4 regions of the Thioalkalicoccus limnaeus genome follow, and region 4 is predicted to be linked to each of the others. Evidence: predicted binding sites of a transcription regulator. Region 4 holds the regulator's gene; each other region holds the start of a gene.

Region 1 (3,071 bases), on a different contig from region 4:
TGTTCGTGTTCATGGGCGTGATGCTCGAACGCTCGCGCGTGGCCGAGGATCTGCTGAATACCATGGCCATGCTGTTCGGGCCGCTGCGCGGAGGGCTCGGGATCTCGGTGATCCTCGTGGGCGCCCTGTTGGCGGCGAGCACCGGCATCGTCGGCGCGACCGTGGTCACGATGGGGCTCCTGTCGTTGCCCCTGATGCTGCGTCGCAACTACAACCCATCGATCGCGGCCGGCACCATTTGCGCCTCGGGCACCCTCGGTCAGATCATCCCGCCGTCGATCGTGTTGGTTCTGCTCGGCGACATCCTGTCGTCATCCTATCAGCAGGCCCAGCTGGACATGGGCATCTTCGCGCCGGACACGGTCTCGGTCGGTGACCTGTTCGTCGGCGCCCTGCTGCCCGGCCTGCTGCTCGTCGCACTCTATGTGGTCTTCGTGCTCGCCCTGGCCTGGATCAAGCCCGACGCGCTGCCGGCCATTCCCGGTAGCGAACGGCCGATCGGCGGCTTCGCGCTGATGCGGCGCGTCGTCGGCGCCCTGATGCCGCCGTTGCTCCTGATGATCGCGGTATTGGGCTCGATCATCGCCGGCTGGGCCACGCCGACCGAGGCCGCCTCGGTCGGCGCGGTCGGCGCCTTGCTGCTCGCTGCGCTCCGCGGCCGATTGACCTGGCCCATTCTGAGCGGCGTCGTCAGACAAACGACGATCGTCTCGGCGATGGTCTTCTTCATCTTCATCGGCGCAGCGCTCTTCTCGCTGGTATTCCGCGGGTACGACGGCGATGAGATGGTCGCCGGGTTCCTGACGGGGCTGCCCGGGGGCACGGCCGGAGCCATTGCGCTCGTGATGCTGGTGATGTTTCTGCTCGGCTTCATCCTCGATTTCATCGAGATCACCTTTGTCGTGGTCCCGATCGTCGCACCGGTTTTGCTCATGATGGGCGTCGATCCGGTCTGGCTCGGGGTCATGATCGCGATCAACCTCCAGACCTCGTTCCTGACCCCGCCATTCGGATTCGCGTTGTTCTATCTGCGCGGCGTCGCGCCGCGGCTGTTGACCACGATGCAGATCTATCGGGGCGCCGTTCCCTTCGTCGGTATCCAGCTGCTGGTCTTGCTGTTGCTGGCCCTGTGGCCCGCCTTGGCGACCTGGTTGCCGAGTCTCCTGTAGGCGCACGGTCCCGGACCGCGGGCGGAGATACCCATGCCAAGGACTGACATGGTCGACCCACGAGCCGGATGGGCAAAGATCCAGGCGGGGTGAGTGGTGGGATGCACTGCCCCGCCCTGCCGGCGGTGCTCGACTCGTTGGCGATCGGCCCGGCCCGCGGATCCGACGCCCACTTAATGGCGCGGATATTGCTTTGAATTCTCGCAAGCCACCACCTGCACGAGGCCGCTCGCGATGTCCGACCATGACCTGAAGCCTTTGATCGAAGCCCTTAGCCAGGGGGAACTGGTGCCCTATCTCGGCCCAGGAGCCTTGTCGGGTGTCGTTGACGTCAACACCGCCGAACCCATCCCGGCCGACAGCGACAGCCTGATCCTGGCGATGAACAATGGCCGGCCCATGGCGCCACGGCTGATGTGGGAGTTCTCGCGGGCCGCGATGAACGTCGAACTGAAACGTGGCCGGGGTGCGGTCGTGCGTTTTCTGACCCACACCTACGCAGGGCGCACCTGGACCCCGGCCCCGCTGCATGCCTGGTTGGCTCGTATGCGGGTACCCTATATCATCGACATCAATCGCGACACCCAGCTTCAGGCGGCCTACTCGGATCGCTGTCATCTTTTGGTGCGTGGCGTGGCGCGACTGGGGGGCGGTCCGGAGCGGTTCCGTCTGCATTGGTGGGACGGTGCGCGTTATCAGGAAACGAACCAAGAAGCCGTGGCCGCCGAGTGGCCGATCCTGCTCAAGCCGATGGGCAGTCCCTGGCCAGATCCGTGCTATGTCGCTTCGGATGCGGACTATGTCGATTACATCACCGAGTTGATGGGCGGTTTCGCGATTCCGAGGCGGATCAAGAGTTACCGGCAAGGCCGCCGTTACCTGCTTCTGGGTCTGCGCCTGACTCGCGACACCGAGCGGATGGTGCTAGCGGATCTGATTCACGATGCCGGGCACCCGGCCGGCTGGGCCTTGATCCGCGAACCGACCGACAAGGAACGCCGCTTCTGCGAGCGTCACGGCTTGGAAATCGTGGCTGCCGATATCCCGGACTTGCTCGCGGCAGCGGACCTCGACTCGCAGCCATATCGACCGGAAGCGTCCACGGGATGCTGACCGGGATGCCGGCCCCGCGCGCCGCAGTAGACTGGCTTGGTCCGCCAACGCGCCGAGGCCGTTACCTTCAGCAAAGGGGATTGATCATGATCAGACGCGCACGCCTTTGCCTGACGCTCGCCATCGCGGCGGCGCTCGGCTGCGGTGGCTCCGCCTCCGCCGATACGATCCACAGTCAGCTCGATGCCGCCCGCTCGGCTTATGACGCCGGGGACCTGCGCGGGACCGTCCAGACCCTCGAGTTCGCGATCGCCAAGATCCAGGAGCAGATCACGGCCCGTCTCTGGACGCTGTTGCCCGACCCATTGCCGGGATGGCAGGCCGACGAACCGGCATCGCAAAGCCTCGGCATTCTGAATGCGCTGACGGGGACCAACCTGAGTCGCCGCTATTACGATGAAGAAGGGGCCGAGATCGAGATCAGCATCGTGGCCGATTCGCCGCTGATCGGCATGATGGGCATGATGTTCGCCAATCCGATGCTGCTGCAAGCCACCCCCGTCACCAGCAGTTTCCTGGCCCAAGGCTACCGCGGAATCCTCGAGCACGAGAAGGGTAGTCAGGATTGGGACATGAAACTGATGCTCGGCGGACGAGTCCTCGTCGAGCTGCGAGGAAGCGGTCTCAAGGACAAGGCGCCGATTCAGGCGTTCCTAGAGGCCATGGACCTGAAGGCAATCGAAAAGACGATGACCGAGTGAGCGACCTCCGCAGCGCCTCGGGAGATGCTGATCGATCGGCCGTCCTGGCCAGAGGTCAGCGCGGGCACCTGCCCCGCACGGGACACGC
Region 2 (3,071 bases), on a different contig from region 4:
CTCAGGACCCGGATGGGGTCGGTGGGGCGAGTCGGCTATCGAGGTCATGGTGACCGACCTTCGGATGACAGGTCACGCACGCCATGGCCTCGGGGTCGGCGAAATAGAGGCTATGGATCGGGTAATGCGGATTGGTATCGCGATCGAGCTCGGCGTGGCACATCAGGCAACCGGAATCGAAGACGAATCGAGCACGGTCTTCGCGCTTGGCTTGCCAGTCGATCTTGTTCAGGCCGATGCTGTAGGTCACTTGTCCCCAGCCCGAGTGCAGGCTCGTCGCGACCTTGCCGATCAGATGATTCCGCGCCGAGTCGTGCGGCACATGGCAGTCGGTGCAGCGCGCGGCGAGCCCTTGATCGTTGTTGCCGCCATGGACATCCTCGCGATAGGCCGCGACCAACGGGGCCATGACGTGGCACGAACCACAGAAGGGCTCGCCGGAGGTCGCGTCCAACGCGGATTGGGTCACGACCCAGGAGGCCGCCATCAGCAGCGGAATCGCCGCCAGGACGACTAACACGAGAAACAGGATCATCCATCTACGCATTGAATCAAGCCTCCAGGATCACCGTCTTCGGCGCGTCGCGCGCCGGCGTTACAGGGTGCTGATGCCAACCTCGTAGACGCCCCCGATGACGACGAACTCGTCTTCGCCCTTCAGAAGCCCAGGCAGCAGCCGGTTGAAGAAAAAGACCTTCGGCAACGGGATCTGCGCCTCGAGAATGTAGTCGCCGAACTCATCGGCCCGTTCCCGATCGCTGGTGAACGAATTGAGATTGTTCAGCAGGACGCGATAGCGCCCTCCGGGGCCGCGTCCGAGAATCTCGTGCTCGTCGATCCGGTTGATGCCGCGGAACAGGGTCAAGTGCTTGCGCGGTGGGTCGAGACGGAAAAGCTCATATTGGCAATAAGTGTAGAGCAGATCCAACTGGGCCTCGAGCGCATTGGTCGCATAGAGACCCCTGGCCCCGGCCGCGAGATAACGCTGGTAGGCGTCGCTGCCGGGTTTGTGCAGACAGCCATTGTGATGGCGCGCGAGCAGCCCGAAGCGGGTCTCGACCCAATGCTTGAGCACCGCGCCTTCGCGTCCATCCGAGTCGAACGACCAGCCGCGGACCTGCCGCAGGTAATTCGCATTCGCACGTTTCTTCTTCCGACCGGGGGTCAAACCGGCCTCCTCGAGCGCCTCGAGACAGAAATGCACCGTCATGTAATGGCCGAAGCGCTCGGCGCGTTCGCGGTGATCGGTCGCCTCGGCCAATTGGTCGAACAGCTTGGCGTGGAAAGCGCGCACGCCATCGATCTCGAGCGGCACCGGATGGGCCTGATAGGTCAAGCTGCCGAGGATGACCGGGGGCAGGTTGCAGCGGTTCAGCGGGAGCCGGGCCGAGGCCGGCAGCGAAGGCGCGAGGATCTCGGGGACGGGTTGCCGGGGCGGTGGGCTGGTCATCGAGCGTGGCGATGATGGCTGTGTGTATCGAAACCACCATCATGCCCCAATGGCGAACCGATCGGAACCCCGTCTGCGGCGGGGCCGGTGATGGACGCTCGGCCGCGATCAGGTGCCGTCGATCGGCAACGCGTCGTTCGCTGTCATCCAGCCCCGGCTGACCGGGCCTGGGTCTGTCGCGGTCCGGACAGCCGACAGGGCATTGTCGGCTTTGCGACCAGTGCCGATCCAGCTGGATCTTCGCGCCGAAGCCCTTGATGCAGCAGCCTTCAAGGACCCCACTGCCCTCGTCGGCACGATCCGAGGCCAACCAGCCTGGCTGCCGCGATGGCCGACCCGATCGAGCTCGCCTGGATCCCTTCATGGTCTTGCAATGCGTTGATTAAAAATCTTTTTTTATCGCTTTTTTCGGTTTTGGAGGCTCGCCACGCGAGCCCCGCCTAAATCATGGCATGTGGCTTGCTTAAGCTGGTTGAGGCAATTTGGTCCACCGCTGTTTCAGCGAACACGAAGGAGATATCCCATGGCACTGCGTCAATGCGCCATTTATGGCAAAGGCGGAATCGGCAAGTCGACGACCACGCAAAACCTGGTCGCGGGGCTCGCCGAGGCCGGTAAGAAGGTCATGATCGTCGGCTGCGATCCGAAGGCCGATTCGACCCGTCTGATCCTGCACTCGAAGGCCCAGAACTCGGTCATGGAGCTCGCGGCCGAGGCCGGCAGCGTCGAGGATCTCGAGCTCGAGGACGTGCTGTCGGTCGGCTACGCCGGCATCAAGTGCGTCGAGTCCGGCGGTCCGGAACCGGGCGTCGGCTGTGCCGGACGCGGTGTCATCACCGCGATCAACTTCCTCGAAGAGGAAGGGGCCTACGAGGCCGATCTCGACTTCGTCTTCTACGACGTGCTCGGTGACGTCGTCTGCGGCGGCTTCGCGATGCCGATCCGCGAGAACAAGGCGCAAGAGATCTACATCGTCGTCTCCGGTGAGATGATGGCCATGTACGCGGCGAACAACATCTCCAAGGGTATCGTCAAGTATGCGAACTCGGGCGGCGTGCGCCTGGCCGGACTGATCTGCAACAGCCGCAACACCGACCGCGAGGACGAGCTGATCGAGGCCCTGGCCGCGCGACTTGGAACCCAGATGATCCATTTCGTGCCGCGCGACAACGTCGTTCAGCACGCCGAGATCCGCCGGATGACGGTCATCGAGTACGACCCCAAGTGTGCCCAGGCCGACCAGTACCGCGCGCTGGCCAACAAGATCATCGAGAACAAGAAGTTCGTGATCCCGACACCCTGCACGATGGACGAGCTCGAGGAGCTGTTGACCGAGTTCGGCATCATCACGCCCGAGGACGAGAGCATCGTCGGCAAGAGTGCCGCCGCGGCCTAGCCAGGCTTCGGACGATCCTGGAACAGCGTCGTATGTCGCCCCGGCCGAACGCGGTCAGGGGTGGAATGGGTGTTCAACGTGCGACCGTCGGCGAATGGGCCGCGGCGCCGGAATGAGGTAACGCCATCATGGCAGCATTGAGTCGCGAAGAGGCCCAGGCCCTGATCGAAGAGGTCCTCGAGGTCTATCCGGAAAAGGCCAAGAAGGACCGCGCGAAGCACCTGG
Region 3 (3,071 bases), on a different contig from region 4:
CGTAGATCCAGAACTCGCGCGCCTGGCCGAAGGGCAGGTCGATCAGATGCCCGCCGCGGGTCGCAACGGCCATACGCAGCGGCCGGACGCTCGGCGGCGGTGTCGGGGGTGTGGGCCGCGCCAGCGTCGCGAGTGCGACCCGGATCTCACCGACCGGCGCCTTCGCCGCCGCGCGGCGTGCCTCGATCTCGGCCCGCGCCTGGCGACGGCGCTCCATCGCCGCGACCGGATCGATCTCCATCGCCTCGATCCGCTCTAGCGTGAACTCCTGATGCCGATCCTCGCCGAGCAGGCCCACCGCGTCGGCCCGGCACTGACGGCAGTGGCGCATCATGTTCATGTCGCCGGCGCAGGCGTCCTGGAGCGCGCGAAGCTCCTCGGCCGTCGGGCCGCGTTGGCCCATCAGGCCATAGAAGGTGCCGTGTTCGGGCTCGGCGATCAAAGGCATCACATTGTGCAGGAAGGCCCCCTTGGCCTTGACCAGACGACTGACCTCTTTCAGATGGTCGTCGTTGACGCCGGGGATCATGACCGAGTTGACCTTGACCAGGACGCCGCGGGCGATCAGCTGTTCGAGGCCGCGCTGTTGCTGTTCGATCAGGATCTCGGCCGCGCGCCGGCCCGTGACGCGCCGGTGTTGCCAGAAGATCCAGGGGTAGATCCGGGCGCCGATGTCCGGATCGATGCAGTTGATCGTGATCGTGACATGGTCGATGTTGTGGGCGCAGATCGCATCGACCAGGCCGGGCAAGGCGAGCCCGTTCGTCGACAGACAGAGCTTGATGTCCGGGGCCTGCTCGGACAGTGCGCGGAAGGTCGCGAGCGTGCGCTCCGGGTTCGCGAGCGGGTCGCCCGGCCCGGCGATACCGAGCACTGTCAGCTGCGGGATGTGGGCGCCGACGGCCAGGACCTTTCGGACCGCCTGCTCAGGCGTCAGGAGTTCCGACACGACGCCCGGTCGCGACTCGTTCGAGCAATCGTACTTGCGGTTGCAGTAATGGCACTGGATGTTGCACGCTGGGGCCACGGCCACGTGCATCCGGGCGTAATGCTGATGAGCCTCCTCGGAGAAACAGGGATGGTCGCGGACCTTGTCGCGAATCGCCGGCGGCAGGTGCGCCAGTTGATCCGCTGCCCCGCCACAGCTGCTCGCGGCACATCCCGCTCTGCCGCTACCCTTCCCCATGCTGGAAACGCCCATCGCCCGGCCTCCACATCAAGCGGGGCCAGGCCCCGCGCACCGAAAATGACTGATGCGATCAAAGCAATCGGCATGCCATCGTTTTTCGGTGCCGCCGTAACCAGCGATATCAAGGCGTTGGAATCGCTGCGCCGGCTGGTCTGTCGGCATTGCTACAGGGGATGCGCGGCCTCATTGTCGGCATCGACACAGGGGCACGAGACCCCGAAGAGCTGTGCCGCGAGCCCCTGACCAGTTCGTGGTCGATCTGGGGCGAGTTGCCGGTTGAGCAAAGGGTTACCGGCGTCGCGCACAGGCTTGTCCACAGGCTTTCGACACCCGCTGGGGATGATTCGCGGTCGACGCAGTGTTCCGCGACGGGTCGTCAGGCAGGCGGGGTTCGATGCCGCCCTCGGGATCCGTGCGGTGATAGTGACCCCGCGTCGGGCGTCGGTTATCCTTCAAGGCTCGGAGCGAGCGCAAAGGAGGTGCGCGACATGGATAGGAAATTCGCCTTGGTGGGGTTGGTCGCCGGGATCGCCCTGGTGGTGCAGGCGGCGCCGATTTACAAATGCGAAGACGCGCTCGGACACATCCTCTACCAGGATCGCCCGTGCCGGGCCGCGTCACATGACCGCGAAATCGACGATTCGACTTATTCTGTGACGGGGCGAGGCGGTCTGACGGAGCCGGAATGGGAGGCCTATCAGCGTCTGCGCGACGAACGGACGGCGCGTGTCCAGGCCCGAACCGATGCGGGTCGGGCGCAGCAGGATGCCGGGATCGGGTATCAGGATCAGCTCAGGTTGCGCGAGCTGCGGATGCGCCGCCGCGCGATCCATGAGGCCTTGGCCCGGGGGTCCCAACCGGTCGAGCAGCGCGGCCAGCTGCGTCGTGAACTCAGTGAGATCGACCGGCTCGAGGAGGCGATTCTGACGCGAGGTCGGTGAGGGCCAGATAACCCAGCGAAACTCGTGCCGCCGCCCACTTGGGGCACCGCCCGCTTATCGCCTGGCTTACGGTGAAAAGAGGCGGGAACCAGGCGCCAGTACCCTGTAGGTCGGGTTAGGGGCGCCAACTCTGAATCCGAAGTATCCGGTATGGCGCTCGATGCGCGCCGTGACCCGACAACGCCGCGGTCACCCTGACTTCGTGGACTTGCCCTAGAGGTCGGTCGGGCGGTCCAGGTACCCGGTCATCTCCAGATAGCCGCGGCCGATCTCGCGTTCGGCGTCCTCGACGAAGACCGCCCCCTCCCAATAGACGACGCCGCTCGAACGGCGACCATCGAGTTCCTGATCGTCCATCAATGGGCGCACATGCCAGGTTTGGTCGTCGATCTCGATGGTCCAGGCGACCGGATAGCGGGCGCCGGTGCGCGGCGAGGTCCAGTGCCTTTGCGGTGTGAAGCGCACCTGATCCGGATCGAGGATCTGTTTGCGACCGTCGCCCGAACGCAATGTGCCTGCGGCCCACAACTCGTCTCCGTCGCGCGCCCGCATCTGAAAGGCCATCAGCGAGCCGCCATCGTGCAGGTTGATGCCGAGCCAATCCCAGCCCTGGGCCTCGTCGGGCAGGATCTCGCTCGACCATTCATGGTCGAGCCAGGCATGACCCGAGACTGGCCGCTCGCGGCCCCCGATCGAGAGCCGGCCGCTGACGGCCAGTTGCGGTCGGCTGTAGTAATAGCTGGCATTCTGCGGGTTCGGGGTCTTCTGGCTGAAGCCGGCGCGACCATTGAGGACCGGGGGGCCGGGCGGGTCCAGTATCAGATCGAAGGCGAACCCATCGGCGTCGATGCGCGTGTGATAGTGCTCATCTTCGAGGGCCAGCAGCCAATCGCCGATCCAGGCACGGGTCGCCCCCTGCGCGGCGCCGGCCAGCGGTTCGA
Region 4 (3,071 bases):
TGGGGGGACCCGGCGATCCTCGTCCAACGCGCCGAAGGCGACGCCCCGGAGCAGCGGGCCGAGGCGCGACAAATGACCTATGACGTCACCCGGGACGAGATCAGTTTGATCGACCGAGCCGTCCTCTACCAGGGTCAGGATCGCTTCAGCAGTGATCGGATCCTGTTCAATCGAGCAACCTCCCAGATCAAGGCCGGGACCAGCGCGAACGGGACGGAGCGCGTTCGCATCGAGATCACCCCCACACCATGACGACACTGCGGGCAACGAATCTCACCAAGCACTATCGCCATCGCCCGGTACTCCGAGGCGTCGATCTCGATGTCAACGACAGCGAAGTCGTGGGCCTCCTGGGGCCGAATGGCGCGGGCAAGACCACCTGTTTCTACCTGATCGTCGGCCTGATTGCGGCCAATACGGGCCGGATCACGCTCGACGGGCGGGATCTGACGCGGCTGCCGATGCACGCCCGCGCCCGCTGCGGCTTGAGTTACCTCGCGCAGGAACCCTCGGTCTTTCGCAAACTGAGCGTCGAGGAGAACCTGTTGGCGATCCTCGAGACACGCCGCGAGCTCGACCGCGCCGGACGGCGCACCCTCGGGACAGCCTTGCTCGAGGAACTCGGCATCGCCCATGTCGCTGGATCGCTGGCCCTGAGCCTGTCCGGCGGCGAACGCCGCCGCCTCGAGATCGCGCGTGCGCTGGCCGTCGAGCCACGGGTCATGTTACTCGACGAACCCTTCGCGGGGGTCGACCCGATCGCAGTCGGCGACATCAAGCAGATCGTGACCCATCTGCGCGAGCGCGGCATCGGCATCCTGATCACGGACCATAACGTGCGTGAGACGCTCGACATCTGCGACCGCGCTTACATCATCAACGACGGCCGGGTCATCGCCGAAGGGACACCCCAGGCCTTGCTCGAAAACGCCGAGGTCCGGGCCGTCTACCTCGGCGAGCACTTCACGCTATGACCCCGGGGCACTCGACACGAGCCGGGGCCGGCACCTCGAGTCATGCTACGATCAGGGTTGCATCGGCTAGAATGATCCAGATCGCATTGAATTGCGAACCATGTTACGGCAATCCGAGCAATGAAGCAGTCGATCCAACTTCGTCTCGGCCAGCATCTGGCCATGACCCCGCAGCTGCAGCATGCGATCAAGTTGCTGCAGTTGTCGACGTTGGATCTGCAGCGCGAGATCCAGGAGGTCCTGGAATCGAACCTGATGATCGAGGAGGGCGACGAGACCGAGGGTTCCCATGGCGCCGAGGAACAAGCAGGCGAACGCCCGGCGGAAGAGCGTGATGCCCTTCTCGAAACCCCGCCGCGGGATCTCGACCGCGAGGTCGATGGGCAACGCACCGACATCCCTGAGGACTTACCGGTCGACACCGAGTGGAGCGACCTTTACGACACCAGCTACCTGCCCGGCGCGACCCGCGACGAAGAGGGGCCGGATTGGCTCGCACAGCGCAGTCGCCCGCAAAGCCTGCACGACCACCTGATGTGGCAACTGAACCTGTCCCGCCTCGACCCGCTCGAGCAGGCGATCGCGACCGCCGTCATCGATGCGATCAATGACGACGGGTACTTGACGACCGATACCGCGGAGCTGAAGGCGACCCTCGGTGACCCCGACCTCGGGTTGGATGAGATCGAGGCCGTGATCCATCGCGTCCAGTCATTCGACCCTCCAGGCGTGGCCGCGCGCGACCTGCGCGAATGCCTCCTTCTGCAATTGCGACAACATCCGCAAGGGGATCCCGTGCGCGATGTCGCGCTCGCCATCTGCCGCGACCACTTCGCCACGCTGTCGCGACGCGATCTCGCCGGGATCCGCACCGCACTTGGCCTCGACGCCGACGAACTGGCACAGGCCATCACGATGATTCGTGCTCTGCAACCCCGCCCCGGGGCCTTGATCGCGGAAATCCAAACAGAGTACGTTATACCCGACGTCTTGGTGCGCAAACGCGACGGCGCCTGGTTGGTCGAGCTGAACCCGGACATCACGCCGCGGCTCAGGGTTAATGCGGACTATGCGAAGCTGATCCGCCGTGCCGATCAAAGTGCCGACAACCTGTGCTTGAAGAGCCACCTCCAAGAGGCACGCTGGTTCATCAAGAGCCTGGCGAGCCGCAATGAGACGGTGCTGCGCGTTGCCGCCAAGATCGTGGAGTTGCAAAGGGATTTTCTGGAACACGGAGAGGAGGCGATGAAGCCCATGGTCCTGCGCGACATCGCTGAGACCCTCGATCTGCACGAGTCGACGATTTCGCGCGTGACGACCCAGAAGTACATGCATACTCCACGAGGCACCTTCGAATTGAAGTTCTTCTTTTCCAGCCATGTGGGCACGGCTTCGGGAGGCGAATGTTCGTCGACCGCGATCCGCGCCCTGATCCGCAAGCTGGTCGCCGGTGAGCCGGCCAGCAAGCCCCTCAGCGACAGCCGGATCGCGACCGTGCTTGGGGATCAGGGCATCAATGTGGCCAGACGCACCGTGGCAAAGTACCGCGAGGCCTTGGGCATACCACCTTCGAACGAACGTAAACGTCTCACTTGAGAGGCGTTCAGAACACTAGGAGTACATCATGCAGATCAACCTGACGGGGCACCATGTCGACATCACCGAGGCACTCCGGGGCTATGTCGAGAACAAGTTCGAGCGTCTCGGGCGGCATTTCGACCACGTCATCAACATGCACGTCATCCTCAGCGTCGAGAAGCTCCGCCAACGCGCGGAGGCCACGATCTACGTCAATGGGGCCAACCTGTTCGCGGAGTCGGTCCATGAAGACATGTATGCCGCGATCGACGGGTTGATCGACAAGCTCGATCGCCAGGTCATTCGCCACAAGGAGAAGAAGAACAATCACCGCGGCGGCAACAGCCTCAAAGGATTAGACGAAGCCCCACCGACCGACGAGTAGGAAGCACCCCGGTCCGAGCGATAGGCAGACCAAACGCCCCGGACCGGGCGCCACTTCGTCCCGAGTGATTGGTCTCATGCGACTCGGTGCGATCGTCGCGACCGACGCGATGCTCACAGCGGCTGACGCCGTTG

What was found. The regulator sigma-54, encoded in region 4, starts transcription at its own class of promoters, with help from an activator protein. The targets are predictions, from matches to a motif close to TGGCANGNTNCNTGCTT.
Region 1: the regulator sigma-54 is predicted to act here: its motif matches at 1,347-1,363, upstream of ABC977_RS02760 (SIR2 family protein).
Region 2: the regulator sigma-54 is predicted to act here: its motif matches at 1,899-1,915, upstream of nifH (nitrogenase iron protein).
Region 3: the regulator sigma-54 is predicted to act here: its motif matches at 1,263-1,279, upstream of nifB (nitrogenase cofactor biosynthesis protein NifB).

Annotation. Positions count from the first base shown of each region.
Region 1 is NZ_JBDKXB010000002.1:254,326-257,396, reverse strand. It holds gene ABC977_RS02765 (TRAP transporter large permease) at 1-1,169, shown strand, start outside; gene ABC977_RS02760 (SIR2 family protein) at 1,404-2,282, shown strand; gene ABC977_RS02755 (hypothetical protein) at 2,369-2,983, shown strand.
Region 2 is NZ_JBDKXB010000011.1:79,415-82,485, forward strand. It holds gene ABC977_RS10140 (cytochrome c3 family protein) at 2-547, opposite strand; gene ABC977_RS10145 (NAD(+)--dinitrogen-reductase ADP-D-ribosyltransferase) at 596-1,450, opposite strand; gene nifH (nitrogenase iron protein) at 1,974-2,846, shown strand; gene nifD (nitrogenase molybdenum-iron protein alpha chain) at 2,975-3,071, shown strand, end outside.
Region 3 is NZ_JBDKXB010000009.1:88,925-91,995, forward strand. It holds gene nifB (nitrogenase cofactor biosynthesis protein NifB) at 1-1,201, opposite strand, end outside; gene ABC977_RS09125 (DUF4124 domain-containing protein) at 1,678-2,130, shown strand; gene ABC977_RS09130 (lipocalin-like domain-containing protein) at 2,344-3,071, opposite strand, start outside.
Region 4 is NZ_JBDKXB010000012.1:6,646-9,716, reverse strand. It holds gene lptA (lipopolysaccharide transport periplasmic protein LptA) at 1-252, shown strand, start outside; gene lptB (LPS export ABC transporter ATP-binding protein) at 249-974, shown strand; gene ABC977_RS10325 (RNA polymerase factor sigma-54) at 1,095-2,570, shown strand; gene hpf (ribosome hibernation-promoting factor, HPF/YfiA family) at 2,599-2,937, shown strand.